DNA from 3 places in the Roseateles sp. GW821-FHT09H10 genome. Region 2 is predicted to be linked to each of the others. Evidence: predicted binding sites of a transcription regulator. Region 2 holds the regulator's gene; each other region holds the start of a gene.

Region 1 (5,304 bases), on a different contig from region 2:
AACCGAAAGATTCTAGGGCCTAGATCCTGGTCAAGCTTCGCGGTTGCTGCACTGCGGCATTGTCAGTTTCAGTTCAACTCATTGCGGTAGTGGTCTGCTTGCGTGTGGTAGAGGCCGCGGCGCAATTCCACCGGCCGGTCGCCGTAGGTGTAGGCCACGCGCTCCACGCTGAGCAGGGGCGCGCCGTCGCCGACGCCGAGCAGTTCGGCGGCTTCGGCGCCGGCCGCGACGGCCCTCAGCTTCTCCTCGGCGCGCACCATGTGAACCTGGTAGCGCTCCTCGAACAGCGCATACAGCGTGCCGGCGTAGGCGTTGATGACCTCGCTGCTCAGCCCCTTGAAATGCCGCTCGGGCAGCCACAGGTCGTCCAGCACGACGGCCTGGCCGCGACGCAGCAGCAGACGCCTGACCTCGATGACGGGCTCGGCCGTGCGCAGGTGCAGGGCCCGCGCCGTCTCGGCCGTGGCGCGCGCACGCCGGCAATGCAGCAGCTCGCGCGTGAAACCGGTGGCGCCGTCATCGGCCACCAGGCGCAGGAAGCGGTAGGCGTCGCGTGGCGCCGTGTGCGTCGCGACAAAGGTGCCGGCGCCCTGTCGGCGCTCGACGACATGCGCCGCCGCCAGTTCGTCCATGGCCTTCCTGACCGTGCCCGCGCTGGCATGGAAGCGCTCGGCCAGGGCCGCCTCGCTGGGCAGGGCGTCGCCCGGACGCCATTCGCCCTCCGCCAGGGCGGCCACGATCAATTGGCGGATCTGTTCATACAGCGGCGCAGCGGACTTGGGCATGGACCGCATTGCAGCACAGGGTATGCCCGTACACTCGACGGGTTGCGGGCGACACGCCCCAGTCCAGCTTTATCAACTGTCCTCGGAGACCTCCATGAGCAAGAAACCCGTTCGCGTCGCCGTCACCGGCGCTGCTGGCCAGATCGGCTATGCCCTGCTGTTCCGCATCGCCTCCGGCGAAATGCTGGGCAAGGACCAGCCCGTCATCCTGCAACTGTTGGAAATCCCCGACGAGAAGGCTCAGAACGCGCTGAAGGGCGTGATCATGGAACTCGAAGACTGCGCCTTCCCGCTGCTGGCCGGCATCGAGGCCCACAGCGACCCGATGACCGCCTTCAAGGACACCGACTACGCCCTGCTCGTCGGCGCCCGCCCCCGCGGCCCCGGCATGGAGCGTGCCGACCTGCTGGCCGCCAACGCCCAGATCTTCACGGTGCAGGGCAAGGCCCTGAACGCCGTCGCCTCGCGCAATGTGCGCGTGCTGGTGGTCGGCAACCCCGCCAACACCAATGCCTACATCGCCATGAAGTCGGCCCCGGACCTGCCGGCCAAGAACTTCACCGCCATGCTGCGCCTGGACCACAACCGCGCCGCCTCGCAGATCGCCTCCAAGACCGGCAAGCCGGTCGGCTCGATCGAGAAGCTGGCCGTCTGGGGCAACCACTCGCCCACGATGTACGCCGACTACCGCAACGCCACCATCGATGGCCAGTCCGTCAAGGGCCTGATCAACGACGAGCAGTGGAACCGTGAGACCTTCCTGCCGACCGTCGGCAAGCGCGGCGCGGCCATCATTGCCGCTCGCGGCCTGTCGTCGGCTGCCTCGGCCGCCAACGCCGCCATCGACCACATGCGCGACTGGGCCCTGGGCACCAACGGCAAGTGGGTCACCATGGGCATCCCGTCGGGTGGCGAATACGGCATCCCCAAGGAAGTCATGTTCGGCTACCCCGTCACCTGCGAAGGCGGCGAGTACAAGATCGTGCAGGGCATCGAGATCGACGCCTTCTCGCAGGAGTGCATCAACAAGACGCTGAAGGAACTGACGGACGAGCAGGACGGCGTCAAGCACCTCCTCTGAGCCCGGATCGCCGGCCGGTTCGCCCGCCAGCGCCAACGAGACACCCTTGCGAGGGTGTCTTTTTTTTTGCCCGCGGCGGCCGCGCGTCAGGACTTCGGCTGCACCTGGCGGCTCAGGACCACGATCTCGGCAGGCTGCTGCTGGTCCGCGTGGCTTTGGAAACTCAGCGACCTGAGGATCGTCGTGCGTCAGGAGGGCGGCGGGCCTCACCCGGGCGGCCGTTGCCGCGAAGGACGGCCGGGGAATGCGGCGAGCGCCGGACCGCAGGCGCGCCCCAGGCCGCTCGTGCTCATGGCAGTCGCTCCCGGGCGGCCTGGCAGGCCGCGCACAGGCGCACGGACGGCAGGGCCGTGAGCCGCGCCGCCGCGATGGCCTCGCCGCAGTCGGCGCAGTCACCATAGCTGCCGGCATCCAGCCGGCCCAGCGCGTCATCGACGTCCTGCAACTCCTTCAAGTCGCGCGCGGCCTGGAAGTCCTCGGTCCGCTGGCGCTGCGTCTGCTCGGCATCGTCCTTGAGGTCCCTGACCTCCGGGCCCTGCATCGGCGCAGCCTGGCGGGCCTGCTGCGCCGCATCGACTTCCGCCCGCAACTCAGCCTGGCGGTACAGCAGCAACTGGCGCAGCGTGGGCAGCTGCGCTTGGGTCTGGGTTTCCATCGTGTGCAGTCCTTGGCAAGTCGTGGCAGCGCGTTGGTGGCGATGAACCATGCTAGGCAGTGCCCGGGTCGTCGGCTTGCGCTGGATCAAGCCGGATGAATCAGCCGCGGCATTGATCACCGCACCTGCCGGCTTGACCGGCATCAAGGGCCCAGCGGCGCCGGCCGCCTAGATTGGCGCCTCATGACGCCTGACCTCGCCGGCCGCTTCTTCGTCGCCCTCCTCATCGGCATCCTGGTCGGCATCGAAAGGGAGAAGAGACGGCCAGCCGCGCCCTCGCACACCATCGGCGGCATCCGCACCCATGCCCTGCTGGCCCTGTCCGGCGCCACCGCCGCCTGGCTCGGGCAGCAGCTGCAGCTGCCGTGGCTCTTTGCCACCGTGCTTGCATGCGCGAGCGCGATGGCCATTGCCAGCCATGTGCTGTGGCGCCTCGACGGCAGGGATGCGCCGCCCAGCATGACCAGCGAGATCGCGGCCTTGCTGGTCGTGCTGCTGGGCGGCATGGCGGCCACGGGCAGCCAGGCACTGGCGGTGGCACTGGCCGTGACGCTGTCGGCGCTGCTGGCCTTCAAGCAGCCCCTGCACGCCCTGGTCGAGCGGGTCGGACTGGACGACATGCTCGCCGGCATCAAGCTGCTGATCGCCTCGGTCATCGTGCTGCCGCTCGTACCGAACGAGACGGTGGACCCCTGGCAGGCCCTGAACCCCTACCAGCTGTGGCTGCTGGTGGTGCTGATCTCCGCACTCTCCCTGGCCGGCTACATCGGCATGCGCTGGCTGGGGCCGGCGCGAGGCGCCGCGATCACCGGCCTGGCCGGCGGCCTGGTGTCGTCAACGGCCACCACGCTGAACTTCGCGCGCGACAGCCGCAAGGCCGCCAGCCCCGCCAATACGGATGCCATCACGGCCGGCATCCTGTGCGCCTGGCTCGTCATGTTCCTGCGGGTGGCGACGATCGTCGCCCTCCTCAACCGCGAGTTGCTCGCCGCCCTGTGGCCGCCGCTGCTGGCCATGGGCCTGACCACGGCCGCGCTGGCGCTGCGCCACTACGTCGCCGGCACCGCCGATGCATCCGGCACCGCGCAGGCCTGCACCGTCCTGAAAAACCCATTCAGCCTGGGTGCCGCGATCAGGTTCGGCGCCTTGTTCGCCCTTGTCCTGGTCGGGGTGAAGCTGGCTCAGCAGCAGTTCCCGAGCGGCGGCCTGCTGGCAGTCTCGGCGCTTGCGGGCGCTGCCGACGTCGACGCCATCGTGCTTTCGCTCAGCGGCCAGAAGAACGGCGCCGCGACCACGACCGGGACCGCCTGGGCACTGCTGGCTGCCCTGCTGGCGAACACGGCGGTGAAGGTCGCGCTGGTGATGCTGGTCGCACGCGGCCGGGTGCGCAGCGACATGGCCGTGGCGAGCGCGGCCATCTGCCTGGTCGGTGGCGTCTCGGCCTGGGCCCGGCTCTGACCTGGAACGCCTCAGCGCGTCGCCGGCAGGCGGAAGGTCGACACCGTTTCCACCAGCTGCTGGGCCTGCGACCTCAGCCCCGCCGCCGCCGCGGCCATCTCTTCCACCATGGCGGCGTTCTGCTGCGTGGCCTGGTCCATTTGCGTGACGGCCGTGCCGACCTGGGACACGCCCGCGCTCTGCTCGGCGCTGGACGAGCTGATCTCGCCCATGATGTCGGTCACGCGCTGGATGCTGCTGACGACCTTCTCCATGGTCTCCCCGGCCTGGTCGACCAGCGTGTTGCCGCGATCCACGCGCTCCATGCTCTGCGTGATGAGCTGCTTGATCTCGCGCGCCGCCTCGGCGCTGCGACCGGCCAGCGAACGCACCTCGCCGGCCACGACGGCAAAGCCGCGGCCCTGCTCGCCGGCCCGGGCCGCTTCCACTGCCGCATTCAGCGCCAGGATATTGGTCTGGAAGGCGATCGCATCGATGGTGCCGATGATGTCGCCGATGCGCCGCGAGCTGTCGTTGATGCCGCGCATGGTGTCAACCACCTGCTTGACGACCTGGCCGCCCTCGGCCGCCACATTGGATGCGTTCTGCGCCAGCTGGTTGGCCTGCATGGCGTTGTCGACGTTGTTGCGCACCGTCGCGCCCAGCTCGTCCATGGACGCAGCCGTCTGCTGCAGCGCGCTGGCCTGGCTCTCGGTGCGGGCGCTCAGGTCCTGGTTGCCGCTGGCGATCTCGGAACTGGCATTGGCCACCGACTCCGAGCCGTCGCGCACCTGCTGCACGATGCTGGCCATGCTGTCGCGCATGGCCTTCACGCCCTGCATGACGCTCTCATGGCCGCTGCCTCGCAGGTCGATGTCGACGCTGAGGTCGCCTTCGGCGAGCTGGCGCGTGATCTCGTTGACGCGGGCCGGTTCGCCGCCGAGCTGGCGCGTGATGCTGCGCGTGATGGCCAGGCCCAGCACCAGCAGCACGGCCACCAGCGCGAGCACACCCGCGCCGACCTTCCAGGCCCGCTGCACGATGGCGTCGTTGACGGTGTCGACATAGACCCCCGAGCCGATGATCCAGCCCCAGGGCGTGAAGCCCTTGACGTAGGACTCCTTGGGCACCGGCTGCTCACTGCCGGGCTTGGGCCACATATAGGGAATGAAACCCGCGCCGCTGGCCTTGACGATGTCGACCATGGCCACGAACAGCGGCTTGCCGGTCGGGTCCTTGTTGTTGTTCAGCGCCGTGCCGTCGAGCGCCGGCTTGATGGGATGCATGACCATCAGCGGCGTCATGTCATTGACCCAGAAATACTCGCTGCCGCCGTAGCGCAGGCC
Region 2 (5,304 bases):
TCTTGAACTTGCACCACGGGCCGCCGTCGATGGGCTCGGCGCCGAACTCCTTCTGGGCCAGCGCATAGGCCCAGTCACGGAAGCCCCCTTCCGTGAACTTCATGATGTTGCCCTTGTGCACGATGGTCACGCTGGGCTTGTTGTTGTCGATGGCGTACTGGATGGCCTTGCGCACCAGGCGCTCGGTGCCCTCGCGCGACACCGGCTTCACGCCGATGCCCGAGGTGTCGGGGAAGCGGATCTTCTTGACGCCCAGTTCGTCCTGCAGGAACTTGATGAGCTTCTTCGCCTTGTCGCTCTCGGCCTCGTACTCGATGCCGGCGTAGATGTCTTCCGAGTTCTCGCGGAAGATGACCATGTCGACCTTGTGGGGCTCCTTCACGGGGCTGGGCACGCCTTCGAAATACTGCACAGGGCGCAGGCAGACGTAGAGGTCCAGCTCCTGGCGCAGCGTGACGTTCAGCGAGCGGATGCCGCCGCCGACGGGCGTGGTCAGCGGGCCCTTGATGGAGACGACATAGTCCTTGACAGCCTGCAGCGTCTCTTCCGGCAGCCACACATCGGGGCCATAGACCTGGGTGCTCTTCTCGCCGGCGTAGATCTCCATCCAGTGGATCTTGCGGCTGCCGCCATAGACCTTGGCCACGGCCGCATCCACCACCTTGAGCATGACGGGCGTGATGTCCAGGCCGGTGCCGTCACCCTCGATATAGGGAATGATGGGGTGGTTCGGCACATTCAGCGAGAAGTCGGCGTTGACGGTGATCTTCTGGCCGCCTTCAGGCACCTTGATGTGTTGCGACATGACTTGTGGGCTCCGCGAGAGACGAGACGGGACGGGAAAACAGGACCCGGCGAGTTTATGGCCACGTCAGCAGGCCACCGCGAGCCTCTGCCAAACCCCATGCGCGAGGGCCCAGGCCGCGCCGGCCGCCAGCGCCAGGCCCGCCAGCCGCAGCGCCAGCATGCCACCGTCATCGCCGCGCTTGAGCAGCCTGGCCCGCCACAGCGGGCCGATGGCAAGACCTGGCGTGCTGGCCAGCGCAAAGCCGGCCATGGCGAGGGCACCGCTGCCCATCGATGCGGACAGGCCCGCCAGCAGCAGGGCCGCATGCAGCAGCCCGCAGGGCATGACCACCCAGGCCATGCCGGTGGCCAAGGCATGGCGGGGCTGCGGCCGCCAGCTCAGCGCGCCGAGCCAGACCGGCATGCGGCCGCGCAGCAGCAGCACGATGCCCAGCAGCAGCAGGGCCGACTGCAGCAGGGCCCAGGCCGGCTGCAGCAGCGCCAGGCCCTGGGAGCTTCGCGCCAGCCACTCGGCCGAGGCCGCCGCCGCCGCGCCGCCGGCCGCATAGCCGAGCACCCGGCCGAGCAACAGCTTCGCCGGGCGCCGCCCGCCTGCCAGCGCACAGGGCGCGCTGCACATGGCGGCACAGTGCGGCATGCCGGCCAGGCCCATCAGCGTGGCCGACGCGATCAGGGCCGCGTCCAGCGCCATCAGATGATCTTGGAGAAACGTTCGCGGCTGGCGTCGGCCTGGCAGTAGCGGTCGAACACCATGGCAATGGCGCGCACGAAATACCAGCCCAGCGGCGTGACCTGGATGGCGCCGGACTCCAGCACGACCAGCCCCTGCGCGGCCAGCACCGCCAGGCGCTCCAGCTCGGGTGCGAAATAGGCATTGACGTCGACGAGATGGGACGCGGCGATGGACTCGAATTCCAGCCGGCCCTGGCACATCAGCGCCATGATGACGGCGCGGCGCAACAGGTCATCGCGTGTCAGGGCCAGGCCGCGTTGGACCGGCAGCTGGCGCTGGCGCAGCGCGTCCTCGTACTCCGCCAGGGTCTTGGCGTTCTGCGCATAGGTGGCGCCGACGCGGCTGATGGCCGACACCCCCAGGCCGACCAGGTCGCAATCCGGTTGCGTCGAGTAGCCCTGAAAGTTGCGGTGCAGCAAGCCCTGGCGCTTGGCGATGGCCAGCGGATCGCCCGGCAGCGCGAAATGGTCCATGCCGATATAGGCATAGCCCTCGCCGAGCAGGGCGCTGATGGCGCCCGACAGCATGGCCAGCTTGTCACCGGCCGGCGGCAGTAACTCGGCGACGATGCGCCGCTGCGGCTTGAAGCGCTGCGGCAGATGGGCATAGGCATACATCGCGATGCGATCGGGCCGCAGCTCTGCCACCTGGGCGATGGTGCGGGCGAAGCTCGCAGGCGTCTGCAGCGGCAGGCCATAGATCAGGTCGACGCTGAGGGACGCGAATCCCAGTTCACGCGCCGACTGCGTCAGCGCTGCGACCGACTCCAGCGGCTGAACCCGATGCACCGCCTTCTGCACGCCGGCATCGAAGTCCTGCACGCCGAAGGACAGGCGATTGAAGCCCAGCGACCGCAGATGGGCCAGGCGCGCAGCATCAACGGTGCGCGGGTCCACTTCGATGGACAGCTCCGCGCCGGGCAGGAGCCTGAAGTGGCGCCCCAGCATGGCCATCATCTGGCTCAGTTCGGCGTCGGACAGAAAGGTCGGCGAGCCGCCGCCCAGATGCAGTTGGGACACCGGCGCCATACCGCCCAGGGCCTCGGCCACCAGATCCATCTCGACGCCCATGCGCTCCAGATAGGGCAGTGCCCGCTCATGGTGGCGGGTGATGATCTTGTTGCAGGCGCAGTAATAGCAAAGCTGTTCGCAGAACGGGATGTGCACATAAACCGACAGCGGCTGGGCCGCGCCGCGCTGCCTCAAGGCCTGCAGATGCTGCGCGGCCTGATGAGCTTCGACGAAGCGATCGGCGGTCGGGTAGGAGGTGTAGCGCGGGCCGGCAGCGTCGTGGCGCCGGATGTTGGCGTCGAGCAGGTCGGAGTCCAGGGTCTTGTCGGAAACGGCAGCCATGCCCGCACTGTGCCCAGCGGCGTTTCAAGCGGCCTTGATCAATATCAAGGACAGTGCTCGATGTGCATTCAAGAATGGGCACCATGCTGACCTCCCCTCTGCCCTAAGCGATGAGCCTGCCCACAACGCCCAGCCTGGTCGGCAGCCCCTTCCCCGCCATCGAGCCGCTCAAGGTCGCCTGCGCCAGTTGCAATCTGCGCGAGCTCTGCCTGCCGGTGGGGATGAACGCCAGCGAGCTGGATCAGCTCGACGGCCTGGTCAGCAAGCGCCGCAGCGTGCCGCGTGGCGAGCACCTGTTCCGCAACGGCGAGCGCTTCGAGGCGCTGTATGCGGTGCGCACCGGCTTCTTCAAGACCTGCGTCGGCAGCGAGGACGGCCGCGACCAGGTCACCGGCTTCCAGATGGCCGGCGAGCTGCTCGGCCTGGACGGCATCAGCAGCGACCGCCACCACTGCGACGCGGTCGCGCTGGAGGACTCCTCCGTCTGCGTCATTCTCTACGGCCAGTTGGAGGAGCTGTCGCGCGAGTTCAGCGTGCTGCAGCACCAGTTCCACAAGATCATGAGCCGCGAGATCGTGCGCGACCATGGCGTCATGCTGCTGCTCGGCAATATGCGCGCCGAGGAGAGGCTGGCGGCCTTCCTGCTGAACCTGACGCAACGCCTGCAGGCGCGCGGCTTCTCGCCGTCCAGCCTGGTGCTGCGCATGACCCGCGAGGAGATCGGCAGCTACCTCGGCCTCAAGCTCGAGACCGTCAGCCGCACCTTCTCCAAGTTCCAGGACGACGGGCTGCTGGAGGTCAAGCAGCGCCAGTTGCGCGTCCTGGACCAGCCCGGCCTGCAGGCCCTCGTCAACAACAGTCGCTGCTGACGCAAAAAGGCCCCGCGGGGGCGCGCGGGGCCTGACGGGATCAGGGGGCTGGCGCTTCAGCCGACCTTGATCTCGTTGCGAACTTCCTTCACGCCCGGCACGGCCTGCACGAGCTTGACGGCCTTCTGGGCCAGTTCGGCGCTGGGCGCCGCACCCTTGACGACGATGACGCCGGCGGCGGTGCTGCTGACAGTCAGCGGCAGGGCCTGCAGATCCTTGTCCTGCTGCAGGGCCAGGGCAGCCTGGGCCGCAACGGCGGCTTCCGGGGCGGCGGGCTGGGCCTGGGCGACCTGCTGGGCCGGTGCGGGGTCGGCGGCGAAGGCCGCGGATGCGGCGCTTGCCACCAGGGCGGCGGACAGCAGACGGACGAGGCGGGTGGTTTGTTGCATGCAGATCTCCTGAGGATGCTTGAATCAAACGCGATGCCGGTCGGCACCACGACCGGCTTAGCGCAAGGGGTGTGCCAGCTCCTGATTCATCAATGACATCAACGACTTGGCGCTGCCAGCCACGGCAGATCCCGCCTTCGCGGCCGTCCCGCGGCATGGTTTTGTCGCCGCACGGCGACAGGCTGCCGTCCGTCCGCCCTAAGTGCTTGATTCACCGGACAGTTTCCTGTCGCCAGAATCCGACGCTCCGCCTAGGGGGTCGTCGCGGAAGAGCTGCGGATCCAGGCCGTGCTTCTGCATCAGGCGATAGAACTCCGTGCGGTTGCGGTCCGCCAGCCGCGCGGCTTCGGCCACGTGGCCCGAGGTCAGCTTGAGCAGCCGGTTCAGGTAGTCGCGCTCGAAGCGCTGCTTGGCATGCTGGTAGTTCAGCACTTCCGCCGAAGGCATCTGCAAGGCGCGCTGCACCTGGGCCAGCGGCACCAGGGCGCCGGTGGCCAGCACGCAGACCTGCTCGACGACGTTGTAGAGCTGGCGCGCATTGCCCGGCCAGGGCGCCGTCACCAGGGCCTCAAGCGCATCCGGCGCGAAGCCGCGCACCGGCTTGCGGTGGCGCTCGGCCAGGGTGCTGAGGAAATGCTGGGCCAGCAGGGCGATGTCCTCGCGGCGCTCGCTCAGCGGCGGCAGGCTGAGCTTGACGACATTGAGCCGGTAGTAGAGGTCGGGGCGGAACTGTCCCTCGGCCATCGCCAGGTCCAGGTCGCGGTGGGTGGCCGACAGCACGCGCACGTCCACCGCCACCGCCTCGTTGCTGCCCACGGGTCTCACCATGCGCTCCTGCAGCACGCGCAGCAGCTTGACCTGCAGGGCCAGCGGCATGTCGCCGATCTCGTCGAGGAAGACCGTGCCGCCCTGCGCCGCCGGGATCAGGCCCTGGCGATGGCCCTGGGCCCCGGTGAAGGCGCCTCTCACATGGCCGAAGAGCTCGGACTCCAGCAGGGCCTCGGGGATGGCGCCGCAGTTCACGGCGATGAAGGGCTTGGCCGCCCGCGGGCTGGCCTTGTGGATGGCGCGGGCCAGCAGCTCCTTGCCGGTGCCGCTGTCGCCGCCGATGAGGACGCTGGCGTCCGTCGCCGCGACCAGCCGCGCCTCGGCCA
Region 3 (5,304 bases), on a different contig from region 2:
GCTCGTTGCCGCGTCTTCCGCGATGCGGCGCTGGATATACCGCTCGACGGAACGACGCCCTTTGCTCTTGGTGTTGAAGGGGTAGTCGTTCTCGGTCATGCCGTTCTCTAGGCAGTACCTTGCCCACTTCCTCCAGACGTTCCGCCGCGCAGGCGACGCCGACTTCGCGCCGGATTCCCCGCCGCCTGCACGAATGATCGCGTCGAGCTTCTTCCGAAATGTCGGCCTAGCCTCCAAAAACTGGTCGAAGCTGCCACCCTTCCCGCTTCCCTGCTGGCCCGTGGTGGGTTTCGCGCGCTTGTACTCGGTCAGCCGCAGCCCCTTAATGAGGCCTGCCCAGCCGACGATGCGCTTGCTGGAGTCTTCCCTGGGCTGGAGGCAGCGGTCGAGTGCGTCGAGAAGCGTGGTGCGTGCGCAACCGGCCTCCTTCGCGGCCGCCGTTAGCTTGCCTTCCTTCAAGTAGAGCCGGATGCCCTTCGCCATGCGCTGGAAGCGCGGGTCGACTTCGCCTTCCTCGAGAGTGAAGTCAGCGGCCGGCCACTGCTCGCAGTTGCGCAGCTCGTCGGAAAGCATCCGGAAGGAGTTCTGCCTCGTGGTCTTACCGCGACTCATGATGCTTCTCCCACCACGAAGAGCCTGGATTGCCAAGTCAGCGCGAGGACATCGAGGTCGCTCGCAACGAGGCCTTGCTGAACAAGTTGGAAGGCCGCTGCGCAGAAGAGGCCGATTTCGGTGTCCGGGCCCAGGGCGGCGACGTCCGCCAAGCGCACCTCGCGGCGCGTCTTGATGATCTTGAGGACGGCCCGGGTGTAGTGCTCAAGCGGGTGGAAGCGCGCTTGGGACAGCCAGGCGACGATCCGGAGCCAGTTGTAGATGCGCTGCGGCTGGGCGAAGACCTGCTTGTCGGTGATGAGCTCGTGGGTGACGCCGGCGAAGGCGGCCGCCTTCATCTGGACCATGATCTGCAGATTTGTTCTCGTCTGGGCGCCCTGCTCCACGTCTTCACTGCGCTTGACCTCGCGCCAGACCCGCGTGCCGTCCCGGAGCGTCAGTTCAGCGTCGACGATGGTCGCGTACTCCTCGCCGGCGATCCGCGCGATGCGCTTCTCGGGCGAATAGTCGACGTGGACGATGGTGGGATCGGACTCGACGAGCAGGAAGTGGCCGAACTCAACGTCGCTTCGGAGGATGACGTCGCAGCGCGCCTTTGGGCTGTAGACGTACCAAAGGTTGCTGTGGTGGTGACCGCGCGAGTCGTAGGCCTCGGCGAGCTTGCCGCGCAAGCGGGTGCCGAGGCGGGCACCTTTGGGTTTGGGTGCCTCACGCATCGGGAGAGGTGGCGATGTGGACAGGTCTGTAGCCATGGCTGACTCCGGTTATGGAGGCATCGCCATGCATCGCCCGGGAACGGGACCTAATTCGCTGAAATTTGCGACGCAAGAACCCCTTGCCGTACTTGACTTCGCGCATCGCTGCATCTAGCCTAGCAAGGTCATTCCGTGGTTAGCGGGTTTGGCTGATTTTGGTCTTCGGACCCGGAAAGGGCCGGCTGTTGGTAGCAGCTGGCCCTTTGCCGTTTTAGGCATCAACGCATGCGGAACCTCCGGGGTTGCGGAAAAGCGGTTCTAGGCGCTGCGTGTTGCAAGTTCAAGCGATTGCGCGCAAATAGATCGACAATCGGCCGCGTTATTGCCTGATAATTGTAGATAAAGTATTTAACGGTATAGTTAATCGTTCGTCTAGGCCGGGTGAATAAGACGAAGTCCGCCGGAAGGTGACGAGGTGACGAGCGTTAAGACCCGATGCGTTCACAAATCGTTGGGTCTTCGGCACTACTTGCATGACACCGGCGAGCGGCAGCAGCGACGTCCAGCGCGTTAACTGGATTGCCGGCTGCGTTGGCCGCACGGGGATGCGGTCGTCGGTGCGATTCGGTGGGCTGACCAAGCGCGCGGAATGCGAATGCACGTCGAGCCGCTGGCTGGCGGAAATCCGCCGCAACCTCTGGACCCAAAAGCCACATGGCCTCAAGTGCCCTCGTCAGGGGCCGGACGACATCCAGGTCTCCCCGCCGGAGCTGGACGGGACGTCCTTTGCGTTGGGATTTCGCGTCGAGCGTCCTTTGGGTCGGGGAATTGTGTCCCAGTCGCGCGACAGGACTCACCCTCCCCAACTGGCTGTCCTACTGGGAGAACGGGCCAGTTTTGGGTGCGGGGTATCGTGTCGGCGCTCTCAGGCCGGGACACCTCGGCCAAACCGGCAGGCTTCGCCAGGCCGCCAACGACTTGGCCCCAGCGCCCGAGGTCTTGAGGTTCGGACACCTTGGCAAGCCAGGAACGGCCTGCGTGGCCGCCTGGAAATCTTCCCGGCATCGGCTGCCATGACGGCCGGGAGGCTCAGAGACGCCAGCCCAGACCCACGCTGGCCAAGGTCGGGTTGACCTTGAACTTGCCGGCTTCCACGCCGCTCGAGTAGATGGTCGTGCCCAGGTTGACCCGCTTCACGTCGAAGTTCAGGTAGATGTTCTTGGCGAGCTCGACGTCGGCGCCCACCTGCCAGGCCAGGCCCCAGCTGTTGCGCTTGATGCTGGGATGCAGCGCGGTCTGCACGGCTGGCGCGAAACTGACGCTGGAGAAATTCGTGTAGTTCACGCCGGCGCCCAGATAGGGGCGAACCGTGCCCGCAGGATTGAAGTGGTACTGGAGCGTCAGCGTTGGCGGCAGGTGCTTGAGCGAGCCAATCTCACTGCCCTTGGAATAGACGGTCTGCTTCTGCGGATAGGTCAGGATCAGTTCGGCGGCGACATTGGGCGCCAGGAAGTAGCTGAAATCGACTTCCGGAAAGGTCTTGTTGTTGATCGACAGGCCCAGACCCGTGCTGTCCTTGTTGGCCGAATCAAGCCTCAGTGCGCGGACCCGCACGAGGAATGCTCCTTCGTCAGCGAAGGCCGGCTGCATGCTCGCGGCGGCAACAGCGACGACGGCAAGGCGAAGGGCGAGAGTGAGTTTCATCAATGGCTCCGGTGGATGGGACATGTCCCGATGCAGCCATTGCAAGCGCGGGCATGGCCAGGCGATTTGAGCCAGCACAAACTCGTTCCGCCCGGCCCGGCACAGTCGCGGAAGGCCTTGCGCTGGATCAACTGCATGGGCTGTCGTTGACGCGACGACGCAACCTGGCTGTTCCGGTGTCTGAGCAAGACCGCACGCGATCCCGCGGCCAGGCCCGCTCGCCGCCAATCGCGGCCAGCCGGTTTGACAAAGGTCAAAGTCGACCGCGTGTCGCCGCCCTTCAATGCCCCCATGGAAATCACCTGCCGGATCGTCTTCCCAGGTCAAGCCGCAGCCACCAGCTATCGCTTCGTGGTCGGCCGGCCCACGCTGTTCACCGTGGGGCGCGAGCAATTGCACATGCTCTACGTCGAGCGCTCCGATGGCCTGCAGATCAAGGCCTATGGCCTTGATCTGATCGACGTCTACGAGAGCGCGCTGATGGTCATCCGCTGCAACGTCGAAGGCGCCGCCGGCAAGGTGGGCGCCGTCCACTGGGACTGACCAGCCTCTGCCTGCGAAGGAAGCTCATGCATATCCGCCTGCCGTTGTGCGCCACGATCTCCGCCCTGGTCTTCGTCACCATCTGGCCGCACGCGCACGGTGGGGCTTTCGACAACTCCCTCGTCAGGGCGGCAGGCGGTCTGCTGGTCGGGCTTGCGGCAGGCGGTGCACTGGAACTGCTTTTGTTGCGTGCTGCCCGGCGCGACGCTGACCAGGACCGCCGGCCCGCCGCCGACGACGGCCAGCCGCTGGACCCATCATCCCGTTAAGCCGCGCACGGCGCCCATGCAGGCGCTCATAGGCCAGCGGGCATCTTCTTGATCGAGCGCAAATCATCCATGCGCCGATCCGCCTACCTTCCATGCACCGGGCCACGGCTCGCTCATCGGAAGCAATCATGGCCATCAACGTCGCAACGGCAGAAAACGCCGCCAGCGCTCCCCGCATCCGATTCCTTGGTGCCACCGGCACGGTCACCGGCTCGCGCCATCTCGTTGAATACGCGGGCCGGAGCGTGCTCGTCGACTGCGGGCTGTTCCAGGGGCTGAAGCAGCTGCGCCTGCGCAACTGGGCGCCGTTCCCGGTGCCGGCGTCGTCCATCGACGCCGTCGTGCTCACCCATGCCCACATCGACCACAGCGGTTTCCTGCCCCGCCTCGTGGAACAAGGCTTTCGCGGCAGCATCCACGCCACGCCCGGCACTGCCGATCTGCTCTCCATCCTGCTGCCCGATTCCGGCCGGCTGCAGGAGGAGGACGCCCGCTACGCCAACCGCCATGGCTTCAGCAAGCATTCCCCTGCCCTGCCCCTCTACACCGAAGCCCAGGCCCTGCACTGCCTGAAGCAGGTGCGCCGGCATCACTTCGGCCAGGTCTTCGAACCCATCCCCGGCCTGGAGGCGACCTTCAGCCACGCGGGCCACATCATCGGCGCCGCCAGCGTCCACCTCCACTCGCCCGAAGGATCCATCACCTTCTCCGGCGACCTCGGCCGCGATGACGACCCCGTCATGCAGCCACCGGCTGCGGCGCCCGGCGCCGACATCGTCGTCGTCGAATCCACCTATGGCGACCGCCGCCACAGCGACGCTCCCAGCGCCGACGCCCTCTGTGACGTCATCGCCCGCACGGCGGCGCGCGGCGGCACGACGCTGATCCCGGCCTTCGCCGTCGGCCGCGCGCAGGCCATCCTGAACGCCATCCTGCGCCTCAAGGCGGCCGGCCGCATTCCGGACCTGCCGATCTATCTGAACAGCCCGATGGCGACTCAGGTCACCCGTCTCGTGCATGCCCATGCCGACGAGCACCGGCTGAGCGAACCCGAACGCCGAGATCTGGTCGAGAAGGTCCGCTATGTGCGCACCGAAGACGAATCCCGGGCCCTCAACCATCCGTCCTATCCGAGCGTCATCGTCGCGGCCAGCGGCATGGCCACGGGCGGCCGCGTGTTGCATCACCTGGAGGCGCTCGCGCCCGACCCTCGCAACACCATCGCCTTCGCCGGCTACCAGGCCGCCGGCACGCGCGGCGCCACGCTGCTGGCAGGCGCCGACAGCATCCGCCTGCATGGCAAGTGGGTGCCCGTTCGCGCCGAGGTGGCCGCCATCGAAGGCATGTCCTCGCATGCCGACCAGGCCCAGCTGCTGGCCTGGCTGGGCACGCTGCCGCGCGCCCCGCGCCATGTCTACGTGACCCACGGCGAGCCGCAGGCCGCAGATGCCCTGCGCCAGGCCATCGAGGAGCGCCTGGGC

Evidence for each region. The regulator FNR, encoded in region 2, switches genes on or off when oxygen is low (the NO sensors DNR and NnrR bind a similar motif). The targets are predictions, from matches to a motif close to TTGATNNNNATCAA.
Region 1: AC07OY_RS22515 (TraR/DksA family transcriptional regulator) is a predicted target of FNR. The motif match lies at 2,655-2,668, and genes of this name have one in related genera.
Region 3: AC07OY_RS26535 (OmpW/AlkL family protein) is a predicted target of FNR. The motif match lies at 3,255-3,268, and genes of this name have one in related genera.

What each region holds. Positions count from the first base shown of each region.
Region 1 covers NZ_JBWKOB010000005.1:287,415-292,718, forward strand. Annotated here, with positions in the region: gene AC07OY_RS22505 (GntR family transcriptional regulator) at 69-794, opposite strand; gene AC07OY_RS22510 (malate dehydrogenase) at 880-1,866, shown strand; gene AC07OY_RS22515 (TraR/DksA family transcriptional regulator) at 2,156-2,521, opposite strand; gene AC07OY_RS22520 (MgtC/SapB family protein) at 2,705-3,979, shown strand; gene AC07OY_RS22525 (methyl-accepting chemotaxis protein) at 3,991-5,304, opposite strand, start outside.
Region 2 covers NZ_JBWKOB010000001.1:1,391,635-1,396,938, reverse strand. Annotated here, with positions in the region: gene icd (NADP-dependent isocitrate dehydrogenase) at 1-805, opposite strand, end outside; gene AC07OY_RS06485 (urease accessory protein UreH domain-containing protein) at 872-1,498, opposite strand; gene hemN (oxygen-independent coproporphyrinogen III oxidase) at 1,498-2,892, opposite strand; gene fnr (fumarate/nitrate reduction transcriptional regulator Fnr) at 3,003-3,761, shown strand; gene AC07OY_RS06470 (BON domain-containing protein) at 3,818-4,150, opposite strand; gene AC07OY_RS06465 (sigma 54-interacting transcriptional regulator) at 4,349-5,304, opposite strand, start outside.
Region 3 covers NZ_JBWKOB010000007.1:110,903-116,206, forward strand. Annotated here, with positions in the region: gene AC07OY_RS26525 (hypothetical protein) at 1-612, opposite strand, end outside; gene AC07OY_RS26530 (PDDEXK family nuclease) at 609-1,364, opposite strand; gene AC07OY_RS26535 (OmpW/AlkL family protein) at 2,397-3,011, opposite strand; gene AC07OY_RS26540 (hypothetical protein) at 3,303-3,554, shown strand; gene AC07OY_RS26545 (hypothetical protein) at 3,581-3,823, shown strand; gene AC07OY_RS26550 (MBL fold metallo-hydrolase RNA specificity domain-containing protein) at 3,952-5,304, shown strand, end outside.